One region of the Vibrio sp. Isolate22 genome, then DNA from elsewhere that is predicted to be linked to it. Evidence: riboswitches for the same ligand, from Rfam matches in the RefSeq annotation. Region 1 holds a riboswitch; each other region holds the start of a gene.
The links. A riboswitch is a leader RNA that binds a small molecule or an ion and turns the genes downstream of it on or off. The one in region 1 is predicted to bind thiamine pyrophosphate.
Positions count from the first base shown of each region.

Region 1 (5,520 bases):
ATAATGCCTTTGTCGAACATGAACTGTGCGTAATCATCGTAACGCTTCATATCTACTGCAGAAGGGCGAAGTGCAAAACGAGTCAATGTGTCGTTCCATGCACGTTGGTTTAGCTCGTTGTTTAACGTATCTGGCGAATACGCCACAAACTCACTCCAAGAGTCTTGCGGGTGGTTCACAATGTAAGTCGTTGCTTGCTCGAGTGCTTTGTTGAATGCTTTGATTGCTTCGTCGTCGTGTTTCTTTGCGTTCGCCACAAAGATCAACTCGTCGTAAGCTGGCACACCGTGCTCTTCTGGGAAGAATGCTTTGGCTTTAAAGCCTTCAAGGGCTAGTTGGTTCGTTTCGAAGTTACGTAAGCCACCCCAGATGGCATCTACCTTTCCTGATGCCAGTGAAGACGAAAGAGCCCAACCAACATTGATGGTTTGCACATCTGTAAACGCAACGTTTTCCTGAGCCAGCATGGTACCGATCGTCGCTTCTTCATTACCCGCAATCGCGATACCGATCTTCTTGCCTTTCAGATCCGCTAACGAATCGTTCTTGCCGTTATCCAGCACCATTAGTGTGTTCAGCGGTGTTGCAATAAGGGTTGATGCTCGAACCAAAGGCAAACCTGCAGCGACATCCATAGTTAAACTTGGTTGGTAGGTTACTGCGAGATCGACCTTACCTGCTGCAACGAGTTTTGCTGGCGTGCTTGGGTCAGCTGGCTCTTGGATTTCAATCTCTAGGCCCTGATCTGCAAAGTAACCACGCTCTTGAGCAATCACAATTGGGCCGTGGTTCGGGTTTACAAACCAATCCAACATCAGTGTCAGTTTCTTGTGTTCCGAATCCGCGAATGCATGACCTGAAACTAGCGAAGCAAGCAGTGCCACTGCACCTACCAATTTGGTGTTTTTCATAGTTAACCTTTCCTTTTGAATATTATTATTGTGTTTGTCGATCTAATTTCTAACGAGGTTTGTTTAGTTAAATAGCCTTGAGCGAAGCCTTATTAAACAAAGAGTTATTGAGCTAGCCATCACTGGTTCTCCCAAGGGATAGCTTTTTTGAGTAATTTGTCTGTGATGAAGTAGAGCGAGATAGAGAGCACCGCCAAGATAAACAAGGCAGCAAACATCTCATCAATGATCATGCGCGCATTGGCTTGCAGCATTAAGTAGCCTAGCCCCTCACTCGAACCCACCCACTCGCCGACAACCGCGCCAATCGGAGCGATAACCACAGCCACACGAATACCTGACGCCAATGTTGGCAGAGCGGCAGGAAGTTGAATGTGGCGTAGCAGTTGCCATTTCGATGCACCCATCGTCTTAGCGAGATCAAGATACCCAGTCGGAGTATTTCGCAGGCCGTCATAACAACAGGTAGTTACAGGGAAGAAAATTATGATTGCCGCCATCACTACTTTTGAGGCGATACCATAGCCAAGCCACAGCATCAGTACTGGCGCAATCGCAAATACAGGGATCGCTTGGCTAGCAATCAAGATCGGCAACAGCCAACGTTTCAATGGCTCGAACATCAACATCTGCAAAGCGAAAAATAGCCCCATCGTCAGACCTAGTAATAGCCCTAGTAAGATCTCTTGTGCGGTCACCCAGGTGTGTTTGAGCAACACATCGTAGCGTTCAATCAGCTTGAGAAAGACTTCTGCTGGCGCTGGCAGAATAAAGCTTGGCATTTCGAAAACCACGACCACAAGTTGCCATAAGCCGAGAATCACAACACTGCTAATTAGCAAACGCGTGACGGGATTCATCTGACTTGAACGTTCAGTGCTAGTCTGTACATTCGTCGGCTGAGTGACAGCTTCACTTCGCGTAAAATCAGTCATAATCACGCTCCAACTGCTCTAAGATCGCCTGTTGTAACTCGGCACACTCACCATCGAGCACTCGTGGCGTCGCCGTGTGAGGCACAGATAAAGAGTGAGCACTCGCAGGCGTGCCTTGCAACACATATAAGTTATCCGCCAAACGCACCGCTTCTTGCGGATCATGGGTGATCAACACAACGGTTTTATCTCTCAACAGTTCACACGCTAAACTCTGTAACTTGTGTCTTGTTACCGCATCCAACGCAGAGAAAGGCTCATCCATCAACACGACAGGTTTGTCTTGCATTAAGGTGCGAGCTAACGCAACACGCTGGCGCATACCTCCAGACAACTGATCCGGCATAGTATCTGCGTAATCGGCCAAACCAACTGAAGCGAGTAACTCGAACGCTCGGTTCTTTTGCTCTGCGTTTTGATGCTTGTTAGTAGTGTTCTGGAAGCGATGGCTCAGGCATACATTGTCGATAACCGACAACCATGGCAGTAACAAATCTTGCTGTGCCATGTATGCGATACGATCAGTTAGAGGCAGTTCATCAGACGTTGCCAATGTACCCTGCCACTCCACCTTGTCTTCCAACAAACCTGCCAAATAACGCAATACCGTCGTTTTCCCACAACCACTGCGCCCAAGTAGCACTGTCCACTTACCTTCGCTTAAGTTAAGTGACAGCCCCGACAGGGTCGCGTGCTCGCTATCTTGGTAACGCAACGTCGCATTGCTAAGTTGAACGCCAACCGTATTAACGGACATTACCGTGCCCAGCGAAAAAGTGATTTACTGGGCCATGACCTTGACCGACTTTCAACTCGTCAGCATGGGCAATCGCGCGTGAAATGTATTGTTTACCCAGGTCTACAGCCTCTGGGAGCGTGTTGCCTTGAGCCAAGAAAGAAGCAATAGCAGAAGAGAGCGTGCAGCCCGTTCCATGAGTGTTTTTGGTAGGAAAACGCTTCGCGCTAATCACAGCAGATGTAGTTGGTAGAATCAGTAAGTCATTGCTGTTTTCATCTTTCTCTAGATGACCACCTTTTAGCAGAACGGCTTTAGCACCTAAAGCGCGCAGATCTTCGATCATGTCCTGCATTTCGGCTTCGCTTTCAGGAACGGCTTTTCCTGTCAGTGCAGCGCCTTCAGGTAAGTTAGGCGTAATAATGTCGGCGAGCGGAATCAGCTCTTGTTTTAGCGTAGTGATAGCTGAGTTTTCTAGAAGAAGGTCGCCGCTTGTCGCGACCATTACCGGGTCAATTACCAAGTGTTTTGGTTGGTATTGTTTGATTTTGTCTGCAACGACTTTGATGATTTGCGAATCCGCCAACATACCAACTTTTACCGCCACGATATTCAGATCGGTGAACACCGCATCTAACTGGCTGGCAACATGCTCAAGTGGGATTGGAAAAATGGCTGATACGCCTTGAGTATTCTGAGAAGTAATCGCAGTAATCACCGAACAAGCAAAGCTACCTGTTGCAGACATGGCTTTAATATCCGCTTGAATACCTGCACCGCCGCCACTATCAGAACCAGCAATGGTTAAAACAATCGGAGTATTGACCACCGAAGATTGGTTGTGTGGTGTTTGAGTATTCTGAAGTGGCGCTTGAGTGTTGGAATGCTGCGTCATGATCGCTCCTACTATCTAAAAGACGTAAGAGAACCGAACTTTGGCCGTAAAGAGATTGTGGAAGTGAAACCAATGAGAGATCATTGTTAGACCACATAGACAAAGTCATCATAGTTCCCTACGCCAGTGTTAACTGAATCAGGTTCAACGGGTCTCGAATAACGATCTCAGCAAATACCAATTAAGGTAGATGCCCCCCGACTATTGATAACGATAGTAACAGCACTCTCGCGACTGAGATACTCATTTTATTCATTTATAAGATACAAGCATGAATAAAATTCAATTTAGCTTTGTTAACAAGCACTTAGTTTCGCTGATTATTTGGTTGTGATTGAATAAATAAACACATGACAATCAACAACATACCTATCCAACCGACCAAAGGTATACGCTCCCCCACAATCCAAACAGCCAATACGGCGGCAACCACAGGCTCAAGCAAAGTAATCAAATTCGCACTACTTGCGGTGACATGTCGTAACCCGAAACTGAACGCGATATAACCCAAACATTGAGGAAGTAACACCAAGTAACTCACCACGAATACGTTCGTGCTTGAAGCGAATAGATTGTCACCAGTGAACCACAGCGTTGGTAATAACAACATTGCACCTAAACCAAATATGCTGCCCATTGCCGCTTGCGACTTAATGCCTTCGTCTATCTGAGCTTTTGTCGCCCACGAATAAATGGCGTAACACAACCCAGCAACCAAACCTAAACCAATACCTAAAAGCTTCAGGCCATCATTAGGTTCGCTCCCCACTGACGACTCAGAAAATACCAATAATCCAATACCAACCACGCCAATGGCAAAGCTCGTTAGCCAACGTTTATTAATATTATTATTTTTGCTAATAAGACACTCTAAAAGTGCAGAAAAGAACGGAGCAGTAGCTATCGACACCACCGTTCCCATCGCGACACCCGATAATTTCATCGAGGAGTAGAAAGCCAAAGGATAAATTGCCAAAGCCAGTGCACTCGCTGCTAGCAGCTTTTTGTTGAGCAAAAGCTTATCAAGTGAAGACAGGATCTTTCGATACGCCAAGACCGCCTGTATTAAGCCGCCGACGCCCATTGAAAAAGCACCAATCGCTAATGGGCTGAGATCAGGCGCAAAGCTTGCGGCTGTACCTGTCGTGCCCCATAAAACAGATGCAAACACGATAGCTAAAGTGCCTGTTTGGAATTCGTTAACGCGATTGATGGCAAGATTCATTGCTATTACCTAGTCTATTTTCATTTCTGAAATAGATAATAGTGAACATACTTTGGTTTTAGTTTGCAGAAAGGACGCTATTCTTGTTTTGGAAGACTCTCTTTCACCGAACCCAAAAACGCCCTTGGAGACATGCCAAAGTGCTGAGAGAAGCGTCGACTGAATGCAGACAAGTCGCTATAACCCACATTTTCTGCGACCAATTGAACGGGTAAATCGGTATGACTTAGCAAGGCTTGTGCTTTCTCCATACGATAACGAGTGATGTATTTAAGCGCACTGATTCCAATACACTCTTTAAAGCGCTTCTTAAATTGAGTGGGACTCAAGCAAGCCGTTTCTGCAAGCTTAGAAATTGATAGGGGCTGGGCGTAATTATCCGCAATGAATCTTTGGACCACACGAATACGAGGATCGATGCTCTTACTTACTTGTTGTTGCCCTAATAACAGTGAAAACACATCCAAGATAGATGATTCAATGCCACTGTCGACTTGATATTCCAGCTGCTTTTCAACAAACAGCAAGAAGCTCATTAAAGGTGGCGTTATGGTGAACACCGAGAGCTCATTCTCTAGCAAGTGCTGCGGTAACTCCACCATATCTGCAACAATAAACCGTGCCGCTTCATCCGCCTTAAACGCATGCGCTGTGGTGACAGGAATCACCACACATTCACCGACAGAAACCTTGCCAACATACCCCACCATTTCAATGCTAATACTCCCCTGAATGGGCAGCACCAGTTGATGGTAACCATCATGGGCATGAGTATTAAATTGCTTGGTGTAAGATCGAATGCTTAAGCTAGATTTCAT
Region 1 covers NZ_JAKEUW010000079.1:7,395-12,914, forward strand. Annotated here, with positions in the region: gene L1D55_RS24900 (ABC transporter substrate-binding protein) at 1-911, opposite strand, end outside; gene L1D55_RS24905 (ABC transporter permease) at 1,031-1,846, opposite strand; gene L1D55_RS24910 (ABC transporter ATP-binding protein) at 1,839-2,603, opposite strand; gene thiD (bifunctional hydroxymethylpyrimidine kinase/phosphomethylpyrimidine kinase) at 2,593-3,477, opposite strand; TPP riboswitch at 3,576-3,687, opposite strand; gene L1D55_RS24920 (EamA family transporter) at 3,785-4,702, opposite strand; gene L1D55_RS24925 (AraC family transcriptional regulator) at 4,780-5,520, opposite strand.

Region 2 (5,520 bases), on a different contig from region 1:
GGTCAATACCACCAATAGCCACGGTCGGATAACCAACAAGCTTTTCCGTGTATGGGATGGTATCAATTAGCTGTTGGTACAAAGATAAACGTACCAAACCTTGAGGTTTGGATGGCATCTGTTTCGTAGTGGTTGGGAAAATATGTCCTAACGCGATGTAACTTGGGTTTATTTGCACGATGCGTAACAACTCATAGTAGCCATGCGTCGATAGACCTATCTTGATGCCCGCTTTACTCAATTGTGAAAGGTTCGACTCTTCAATATCTTCTTGTCCCAAGTGCACACCAAAAGCGCCATGCTTGAGTGCAAGTTGCCAATAGTCATTGATAAAAACCTGAGCGTTATGTTCTCGACCAAGTTCGATCGATCGTGCGACTTGTTGCTCTAAGTCAGCTTGCTGAGGGTTCTTAATTCGCAGTTGTACCGTATTGATTCCAAGCTTAAGGAGCCTTTCAATCCAATCGACATCATCGACAACTGGGTATAGCCCAAGGCTTTTCTTCGTCAAGTCAGGGAATGAAAGTGACGTTCCTTGATGAGTCCAACCAACGCTAATACCTAAACGCTTGTCTTCTAACACTGGAATTGGGAACTCTTGGTAATGGCTTGGCCATGTTCCACGTGAAACATTAGACGCTGCGCGCGCAAGAACCAGTGCATCTTCTAGTGGGAAATCTAGAGCTAATAGCGTTAGGAACCACGCAAAGTGATGGCGGCTATCTATTGCTTGATGGTCAGTGGTAATACTTTTGATAGCTCGATTGGCATTTAAGTGTGACCAAATATCTAATACCGCAGCCTCATCGGCTACACCAACATGTATCGTATTAGGGTATTGCGCTAAAGCATTGCGAACATCTGTCAGCGATAAAGACTCGTCATAACTTACGATATGATCAAGCGAGCTTAACTGAGCCGCTTTAACTGAAACGACATCGGAAGCAAAGCCAATAGCAAGTGAGTGATGAGAATCAACGATAGAGAAGTATTGAGTTGGGCTGACACCCAACTCAACTGCATCGGTTGCTAAACCTTGTCGCTTAGCAACCAATAGACAGTGTTGAACCTCTCCCGTTAACTCAATAGATTGAGATGGGATTAGAATTTTCACTGTCATTACTCCTCTAATTGAGCTTCTTTCGCACCAACGGCAGGATGGTAAAGTTCAGAGCCAGTATCACGGAACTCTTGTGATTTTTGACGCATCCCTTCCAACGGATTGTCTAGCATCTTAATCTCAATGGCCTGATCCGCTGCTACTTGTTCTGTGTCTTTCGCGTACTCCCTCACTTCCTGAGAAATCTTCATCGAGCAGAACTTAGGTCCACACATAGAACAGAAATGCGCAACCTTACCTGATTCTTGTGGCAAGGTTTCATCATGGAAAGAGCGGGCTGTATCCGGGTCTAGTGCTAGGTTAAATTGGTCTTCCCAGCGGAATTCAAAGCGCGCTTTAGAAAGTGCATTGTCACGGATTTGTGCGCCTGGATGCCCTTTTGCCAAATCAGCAGCGTGTGCCGCCAGCTTGTAAGTAATCAAACCAGTCTTCACATCCTCTTTGTTTGGCAAACCTAAATGCTCTTTAGGAGTCACGTAACAAAGCATCGCACAGCCGTACCAACCGATCATCGCTGCACCAATACCAGAAGTGATATGGTCGTAACCAGGGGCAATGTCTGTAGTAAGCGGGCCTAATGTATAGAAAGGCGCTTCATGACAATGCTCTAGTTGCTCATCCATGTTCTCTTTGATCATGTGCATTGGAACGTGCCCAGGGCCTTCGATTATCACCTGTACATCATATTCCCACGCCACTTTTGTCAGTTCACCTAAGGTGCGAAGTTCAGCAAACTGAGCCTCGTCATTAGCATCAGCAATAGAACCAGGACGTAGGCCATCACCTAATGAAAGTGCTACATCGTACTTCGCACATATCTCACAAATTTCACGGAAGTGGGTGTATAAGAAGCTTTCTTGGTGATGAGCAAGACACCATTTCGCAATGATAGAACCACCACGAGAGACAATGCCGGTAACACGCTTAGCCGTCATAGGGACATAGCGAAGAAGCAAGCCAGCATGAATCGTAAAGTAGTCGACGCCCTGCTCTGCTTGCTCAATTAAGGTATCACGCATCACTTCCCAGTTAAGGTCTTCGGCTACGCCATTCACTTTTTCAAGCGCCTGATACATAGGGACCGTACCAATTGGCACTGGACTATTACGTAGAATCCACTCTCGTGTTTCATGAATATTTCGACCAGTCGACAAGTCCATCACCGTGTCGCCGCCCCAGCGAGTTGACCAAACCAGCTTCTCAACTTCCTCTTCAATCGAAGAGCTTACCGAAGAGTTACCGATATTTGCGTTTACTTTCACGAGGAAATTACGGCCAATAATCATCGGCTCTGATTCTGGGTGGTTGATGTTTGAAGGGATAATAGCTCGACCTTCAGCTACCTCTTTACGTACGAATTCAGGGGTAATTTCTTTTGGAAGATTTGCGCCAAAACTATGACCAGGGTGTTGGTGGTTCAGTTGCTCATCTGCGAACTTCTGACGTCCCATATTCTCGCGAATAGCAATGTATTCCATCTCAGGAGTAATAATCCCCTTACGAGCATAGTGCAACTGAGTCACACATTGCTCGCCAGCCGCACGACGAATTCTAGGTAGGTTTCCGTAACGAAGCTCGTCTAAGGTTTCGTCCTCTAAGCGCTCTTTGGTGTACACGGAGCTAACATCATCTAATAGTTCAGTATCACTACGCTCTTCAATCCACTGTTCTCTTAGCTTTGGAAGGCCATTATAAAGGTCTATCTCGTGCGTTGGGTCGGTATAAACACCGGAGGTGTCGTAGACATGAATAGGTGCATTCGGTTCAAATACAGGCTCTTTTTTGGTACCACCAACAAGGCTATCAGCGAGTGATATCTCTCGTACAGGGACTTGAATGTCCTCGCGAGAGCCTTGGATGTAAGCTTTCTTTGAATTTGGATAAGGTTGTACTGATAAAGAATCGATGAAATTCTTCGCTTCCAGTCTTGCTCGTTTACGACTCGACATAGCATTTTTCCTTGGCTTTTAGCCATTATTTATTGGGATAAAAATGCTTGACGGATTGATGCTACAAGAGGGATCACGGTAAGAAATACAGCTGTGATCTGGTGATAGATCTCTAGAGGGATTCTAGTTAGATATCTACTCTTGTTCCCTTCGCAGGTATTAGCCTGATCAGGTTCAACGGATCCCGAGTTAACGGTCTCAGCCATATGGCACTCCGACAAGTACTATCGAGTATATAAAAACGGCTTGGATAAACCAAGCCGAGTTGTTAACAAATCGTAAGAAGATTTTATGACTTTATCAAAAGTTGGAAGCCGAACCATGCTGCAGAGATACTTAACACCACATTGAGTAGTACGTTTAGTCCCATTTTGAAAAATGCGCCTTGCTGCATTAAAAGAACGTTATCCATCGAAAAAGTTGAGAATGTAGTCAAAGCACCAAGAAAGCCCAAGCCAATGATCTGTCTCCATGGTTCAGTTGCAACCATCTCATTTTCAAATGCAGCGATCAGTAAACCCATAATAAAAGAACCAATCACGTTAACAGTTAGCGTACCATAAGGAAAACCACGCCCTAGCAGTAGTACACACAGCTCTGAAATCAGATAACGTGAACAAGCACCAAATGCACCACCAATGGCAATAAAGCCTAAAATAGATAACTGACCCATGAATCCTCCCAAATAACAGTCCCTATATTCTAGCTTTACAGCCGATAAAAGCGAGGATGGAAACTAAGAATGTATGCGCAAATATTAAACGTTACAGGTGTCACTTAACTTCGATATAACCCATCAGTCCTGTTTTCATATGTTCAATCACATGACAGTGATACATCCAACGTCCGGGATTGTCCGCTACAAATGCCGCTTTCGCTCGGCCGTTCTTTCCAAGTAACACGGTATCCGTGTGAAAAGGCTCCTCAATTTTTTTGCCATCTAACTCAAGTACCGTGAACGTATGACCATGTATATGGATCGGGTGATGGTATTGGGTAACATTCTTAAGATCGAATATATAAGTCTTGCCGAGCTCTAATGTAGCGAGTGGTTCTGGGATATTGTCTTTACTCATCCCCTCCCAGGCTCTTTTATTGGTCAGCCAAAACTTAGGCATGGATTTCCCGTCTTTGGAAACCGGCGACACCGCCCCTTCCCACTCAAACACAAAATCGATCTCTTCTGCATTAGCGAGATCTAACTTAGGTACAGGATTAAGAGGTAATAGCGGAAGTGTTTGGCCTTCTATGAGCGCGGAATCTACAACCTCAAACTCACATAAGGAAAAAGGAAAACGTCCCTTCATTTGCAGCACATTCACACGCTTGCCAGCCTTTGGAGCAATAAGTCCGATGTCGACACGCATACCTGGACCAATTTTGTGTTGAGTCAGCTTATAAGGTGTCTTTATCGGGTTACCATCTATAGCAATAACCCATGCCTCAGCACCTTCAACAGCGATAGGATACGTGATTGTATTATCGACATTGGCTATACGAAGCCTAGTCGTTGCATGCTGCTTTAGTTGATAAGTAGGCTCATGTACTCCATTAACACTGCTCCACTCCCCAGGAGTGCCCATACGAGCGCTAAGACGTGGGATCATTAAGTCCTTCCACTGACCTTGTTTATTAAGGTGCCAGTGTTTAAGCATCAAAGCATGCTCTTCATCGAACTGAGGTGATGTGCTCTCTTCAACAACAATTAGACCAACTAAGCCCATACCAAGTTGTTTAACACTGTTCATGTGTGGGTGATACCAGAACGTACCCGCGTCCGGCGGAGTAAATTCATAGACGAACGTTTCACCGGGCATGATTGGTGGCTGACTCAAGAAAGGCACCCCGTCCATTTCGATAGGGATTCTTAAACCATGCCAGTGAATTGTAGTTGGTTCTGATAGTTTATTAGTGAAACGAATCGTAACTTTTTCGCCCTGCCGACAGCGAATTGTCGGCGCAGGGATCTGGCCATTGAACCCCAAAACGTTAGTAGTAAACCCAGGTACAATTTCAGCAGACGAAGGCTCAGCAGTTAAGTCATAAACATATCCTCCCTTCTCATCAACAGATCGCTTCATTGAACAAGCAGGAAGTACTGTGAGTGCCGATATAGCAAGAGATGATTGAATAAATTTACGACGAGAGATATCCATATTTGTAGCCTTTTAGTAATAACGACCAAAATGTAACAAAATATTGAGAATAATTCTCATAAAGAAATGAAGTTTGTGGTTTGGCTATTAATAAATGAGGCTGAGATAAGTAAGCACTTACATTATTTCATCAGAACTAGCGAAACGAGGGAATAGTTGACTGGAATTTGGAGTTGTGAAAAGTAAAAAGGCTCTAGCATTTCTGCTAGAGCCTTTTAATGTGGCAGGGGTGGAGAGATTCGAACTCCCAACACGCGGATTTGGAATCCGCTGCTCTGCCAATTGGAGCTACACC
Region 2 covers NZ_JAKEUW010000046.1:36,351-41,870, forward strand. Annotated here, with positions in the region: gene L1D55_RS20335 (thiamine phosphate synthase) at 1-1,120, opposite strand, end outside; gene thiC (phosphomethylpyrimidine synthase ThiC) at 1,120-3,069, opposite strand; TPP riboswitch at 3,198-3,296, opposite strand; gene crcB (fluoride efflux transporter CrcB) at 3,359-3,742, opposite strand; gene L1D55_RS20350 (multicopper oxidase family protein) at 3,843-5,225, opposite strand; tRNA gene L1D55_RS20355 (tRNA-Trp) at 5,447-5,520, opposite strand, start outside.
Region 2: it holds a riboswitch for thiamine pyrophosphate, as region 1 does, so the genes downstream of both, thiC (phosphomethylpyrimidine synthase ThiC) here and thiD (bifunctional hydroxymethylpyrimidine kinase/phosphomethylpyrimidine kinase) in region 1, are expected to answer to the same signal.

Region 3 (5,520 bases), on a different contig from region 1:
TTTTTTTGATTCTGCTGGTAATTAAGTACTACTCGCCAGCTCTTACAAATGAGCTCAACTCTGACTGCGGGTGGTCAACCGCCAGCATTTCTATCGAGTCCTCGACTAACACCTTACCCAACGCGACGAACACAAACTTATTCGCAATACTACGTGCATCACCTAAATGGTGCGTCACCATCAAAACAGTAATATTGCGCTCTGCTGCTAACCGCTTCACTAAGCAAAGCATCTCTTCTCGCAGTAACGGATCCAGCGCCGAAAAAGGCTCATCAAGTAACCAAATATCGTGAGGTTGAACGAAACAACGTGCTAATGCGACACGCTGACGCTGACCACCAGATAACTGTTCAGGTAACCTATCCAAATACTCAGCGACGCCAACTTGGGCAGCCGCTTGCTCTACCGCTTGCTTTTGGGTTGCAGTAAGCTTTAAGCCTGGGTGTAACCCTAAGCCAATGTTTTCACGCACCGTGAGATGAGCAAACAGGTTATGCTCTTGAAACAGCATTGCCAATGGGCGCTGATGTGCTTCTTTACCAATCAGCGATTGCCCAGCTACCGAGATCTCTCCGGATGTCGGCTCAATAAAGCCCGCAACTAAAGCAAGCAGGGTTGATTTACCCGCGCCACTCGGCCCCATCAGGGCAACAATATCGCCCTGCTCTGCTTGGAAATCAAAACTAAACAACTCTTGGTGATAGTGGTAATCCACATCTTTCATCACTAACATCATCGGTCCCTTAACTCTTTAGCTTTGAGCTTCGAGTAAATAAAAATTCAATCAGGCTAAAGCTGCCAACACTCAGCAACAGCAGACTCACTGACACCACTGCCGCAGCTTCCATTTGATAGCTACCTAACAATTGGAATAGATATAAAGGCAAGGTTCTGAAATCTTGGCTACCAAACAAGGCAATCGCGCTGAGATCGCCCATCGCCAACATAATGCTAATAGAGAAAGCCTGCGCCATCGGTTGACGCAATGCACGCCACTCCACTAACCTAAATCGAGTAAAGCCAGTCATACCCAAACTGGCACACACATATTGATATTGCTGAGACAGATGCAACATAGGTTGGGCAAGTGTCTTAATCACATAAGGCAGCGCCATTAGACTATTTACGGCAATAACAATAAAGAACGCCAAGCTGAACACATCGGTAAATGAACGTAGCAGTAAGAAGATACCTGTGCTGATCACTAACCCCGGCGTCACCAAGATAATAGTGCCGATCAGCTCGATTTTATCGGCTCTGATCGTCTTGTTTTGCAAGCGCCATGCACGACTGGTAAGCAATATCGCGATACCTATGCCGACTGCAATAACACTCGCCAATAAAGCGACTTTCACCGAAGTCATCAACGCCGCCCAAAACGGCTCACTGCTCAGTACAGCCAATGACTGAGCGTTAATACCACTAACAAGCACCATCAACAGTGGCGGTAATACGAGTATTGAGACCATGATGATCCAAAAGCTATCCCAAGCTTTTGACCACCAGCTGTCCTTAACCAAATACTTTTCTTCCGACAGCTGACTCGCGGTCACTGAGATAGGCTTAGACAGGCGCTGAATACTCACCGCTAACACGCCACATAACAGCATTTGCCATATCGCCAGCAAAGCCCCCGCTTGCAGATCAAAGTCGAACTTAATCGCCTGATAAATTGCGAGCTCGATAGTGGTTGATTTAGGGCCACCGCCTAGCGCCATCACGGTAGCAAAACTGGTAAAGCACAGCATGAAGACTAAGCCACATACATGAGGTAACTGTTGCCTTAAGCGAGGCCATTCTACCCACCTGAATTTGTTCCAATGACTCATGCCTAAATGTGCGCATAACTTGTGCTGCTCAGCAGGCACGGTATCTAACGCTTGCAGAAGTAAGCGACAGGAATAAGGCAGATTGAAGAAGACGTGTGCCAACAAAATACCATTCAGGCCATAAATCGAAAATGGTAACTCAATGTCGAAGTTCGCCACGAACTTAGCTAACCAACCACTGTTGCCGTAAATAGCCAGTAAGCCAAAGACGCCGACTAACACAGGCAGAACCAAGGTCGACGCAAAGAGCCTTAACAGTAGCGCTCGTCCAAAGAACTGTCTGCGGCACAAAGCGTGTGCAATAGGTATAGCAAAGCCAACACTCAGCACCGTTGAGAGTGTCGCTTGATAAAAACTGAACTTCGTTACATGCCAATAGTAGGGATCGGACCATACTTGGCTGATATCAAGAGAAGGGGCATTGCTAAGCAATGCCCCTACTGCTGAAACCACGAAGGCGGTAATGAGTATCGCGACCCAAATACCGACCTTAGGCGTTTTCTTTATCATAAATTGATTGTTACCGTAAAAAGTCCATTCCAAACATAAAGAATGGCTTTAAATACAGGTCGTTCATTCTTTTAAAAGTAAATTAAAAAGTAAGTGCACTCTGCCATTCACGAATCCAAGGCTTACGCTTCTCGGCGATCTCTTCAGAGCTAAAGCTTAACGCTTGCTGAGGTACCGTCAGTTGTTCGAAACCTTTAGGTAGCTCAACATCTGTCACAGGGTACATCCAGTTACCTGTTGGCATCGCCGATTGGAATTCATCACTTAGGATAAACGCCATAAACTCATCAGCAAGCTTTTCATTCTTACTGCCTTTGACCTTTGCAGCTACTTCCACTTGAGTGTAATGCCCCTCTTCAAAGTTCGCAGCTGCGTACTTAGAATCGTTCTCTGCAATGATGTGGTAAGCCGGAGAAGTGGTATAAGACAATACTAGATCAGATTCACCCTCTAGGAACATAGAGTAAGCTTCAGACCAGCCTTTAGTTACCGTCACCGTTTTCTGAGCTAGCTTCTTCCACGCCGCTGTCGCTTCATCACCGTACACCGATTTCATCCAAAGCATCATGCCTTGGCCAGGTGTTGATGTACGTGGATCTTGGTAGATAACCTTCAGGTCTTCACGTTGCTCAACCAACTCTTTCAGACTTTTCGGTGGGTTTGCTAGCTTCTCTGTGTTGTAGACAAAAGCGAAGTAACCAAAGTCATAAGGTACAAAGGTATTATCGTCCCAGCCATTTGGCAGTGTTACCGATGATGTATCAACATTGTGCTCAGCCAGTAAGCCTGTTGCTTTCGCTTCAGCCATCAGGTTGTTGTCTAAGCCCAGAACAATGTCAGCTTTGCTGTTGCCACCCTCAAGACGTAAACGGTTAAGAATAGATACGCCATCTTCGAGCGCGACAAAATTCACATCACAGCCACACTTTTCTTCAAATGCTTTCTCTACGGCAGGACGAGGGCCCCAATCCGCAGCAAAAGAGTCATAGGTGTATACGGTTAACGTATCGTCTGCAGCAAAGGCAGAAAAAGAGATAGCTGTAGTAACAGCAAGGGTAGTTAATGTGAATTTCACTGGACGCTCTCCATGGTCTGAGCGGCACAGGTTTGAGGGAGGAGAACGATAGAGGTTGTTCCTAACTCAATTCCTACGCCAGCATTATCTGGTTCAGGTTTACGGGTCCCAAGCACCTGCTTGATCTCAGCTCGCATTCATAATTTGAATGGTTTGCTCCCCGATGAGTGTCCGGAATTGTAATTCGATTTTTAACAATAAGCTATCAAGTTTGGATCAATTACGTTGATCGTAGCCCCATCTAGGCACTAAACCTTGGTCAATACCTAGATGGTCCAGAATGCGCGCCACCATAAAATCGACCAAGTCTTCTATTGACTTAGGTTGGTGATAAAAACCTGGAGCGGCTGGCATGATGGTTACCCCCATCGTCGATAGCTTGTGCATGTTCTCTAGATGTAGCGTTGAGAATGGCGTTTCACGAACCACCAATAACAGCTGACCTCGCTCTTTCATCACCACATCTGCTGCGCGCTCAATCAGGTTGTCCGATAACCCATGAGCAATGGATGCCAAACTGCCCGCAGAACATGGGCAAACCACCATCTGCTTCGGCGCTGCAGATCCTGATGCAACTGGAGAGAACCAGTCATCTTTACCGCACACCACTAGCTTTTCTGGATCGCAGCCCAAGTGCTTAACCAAGGCTTGCTTTGCCGCATCCGGCCCAGCAGGTAACTTGAGCTCATGCTCTGTAGCCAACACCACTCGTGCTGCCGACGAAATTAGCAGGCAGACTTGATAGTCTGCTGCCAACAAGCATTCAAGCAAGCGCAATCCGTAAGGCGCACCAGATGCGCCAGTGAAGGCAAGAGTTATCGCTTTATCGTGTTTTGTCATGTTCTCAGTTACTTCAAATTATAAGGTCGTGGATTGGATTAACCTTTAAGGGCTAACGCATCCAACAATTTCTGGTGAATACCACCAAAGCCACCATTACTCATTACCAGAATTTGGTCGCCCGCTTGCGCCTCTGAGACAATTTTAGCAACAAATACATCCATATCATCACTAACATGTGCAGGCTGATGACAAGCATCTGCGACATCCTGTACCGACCAATCAATGTTGTCCGGTTGGAATAAGTAGGTGGAATCCGCTTGTTTGAGCGAATCAGCCAAGGTTTCTTTATGCACACCACGCTTCATGGTGGCGGAACGAGGCTCTAAAACGGCAATGATTTTTTTCGAGTCGACCTTATTACGTAAACCACCGAGCGTAAGTTCAATCGCCGTTGGGTGATGGGCAAAATCATCATAAACAGACACACCAGCAACCTCGCCTTTAAACTCTAGACGACGTTTAGTATTGATGAATTTCGCTAACGATTCGCACGCTAAATCTGGCGTCACACCCACATGCCTTGCCGCAGCAATCGCCATAAGAGCATTGTTGACGTTGTGATCACCAACCAGGTCCCAATCTACCGTACCAACACACTCACCTTGGAAGTAAACTTCAAATTGAGAGCCATCTTTAACTCGCTTTTTGGCATCCCAATCGCCAGCTTCGCCACTCGATTCTGTCTCACTCCAGCAGCCACGTGATAGAACATCTTGAATAGCGGTATCTTGCTTAGGTGAGAAAATACGACCATTGCCTGGCACAGTTCGCACTAAATAGTGGAATTGACGTTTGATCGCTTCAAGATCGTCAAAAATGTCGGCATGATCGAACTCAAGGTTATTCATTACCAAGGTTCTTGGGTGGTAATGAACGAACTTAGAGCGTTTGTCGAAAAAAGCACTGTCGTATTCGTCAGCTTCTACGACGAAGAACATGCTTTCACCCAAGCGAGCAGATATACCAAAGTTACCCAATACCCCACCAACTAAAAAGCCGGGAGCATAACCGCAATCTTCCAAGATCCAAGCTAGCATGCTGGATGTCGTGGTTTTACCGTGAGTACCGGACACCGCAAGAACCCAGCGGTCGTGCAGCAAGAACTCTTGCAGCCATTGTGGGCCAGATGTGTATCTAAGGTTGTTATCCAAGACATACTCAACACATGGGTTACCGCGGCTCATCGCATTTCCGATAACCACCAGGTCAGGCCTAGGCTCTAGTTGGCTTGGGTCGAACCCTTCAATAATTTCAATCCCTTGC
Region 3 covers NZ_JAKEUW010000047.1:34,984-40,503, forward strand. Annotated here, with positions in the region: gene thiQ (thiamine ABC transporter ATP-binding protein) at 29-733, opposite strand; gene thiP (thiamine/thiamine pyrophosphate ABC transporter permease ThiP) at 744-2,339, opposite strand; gene thiB (thiamine ABC transporter substrate binding subunit) at 2,422-3,414, opposite strand; TPP riboswitch at 3,468-3,587, opposite strand; gene L1D55_RS20605 (flavin prenyltransferase UbiX) at 3,631-4,254, opposite strand; gene mpl (UDP-N-acetylmuramate:L-alanyl-gamma-D-glutamyl-meso-diaminopimelate ligase) at 4,293-5,520, opposite strand, start outside.
Region 3: it holds a riboswitch for thiamine pyrophosphate, as region 1 does, so the genes downstream of both, thiB (thiamine ABC transporter substrate binding subunit) here and thiD (bifunctional hydroxymethylpyrimidine kinase/phosphomethylpyrimidine kinase) in region 1, are expected to answer to the same signal.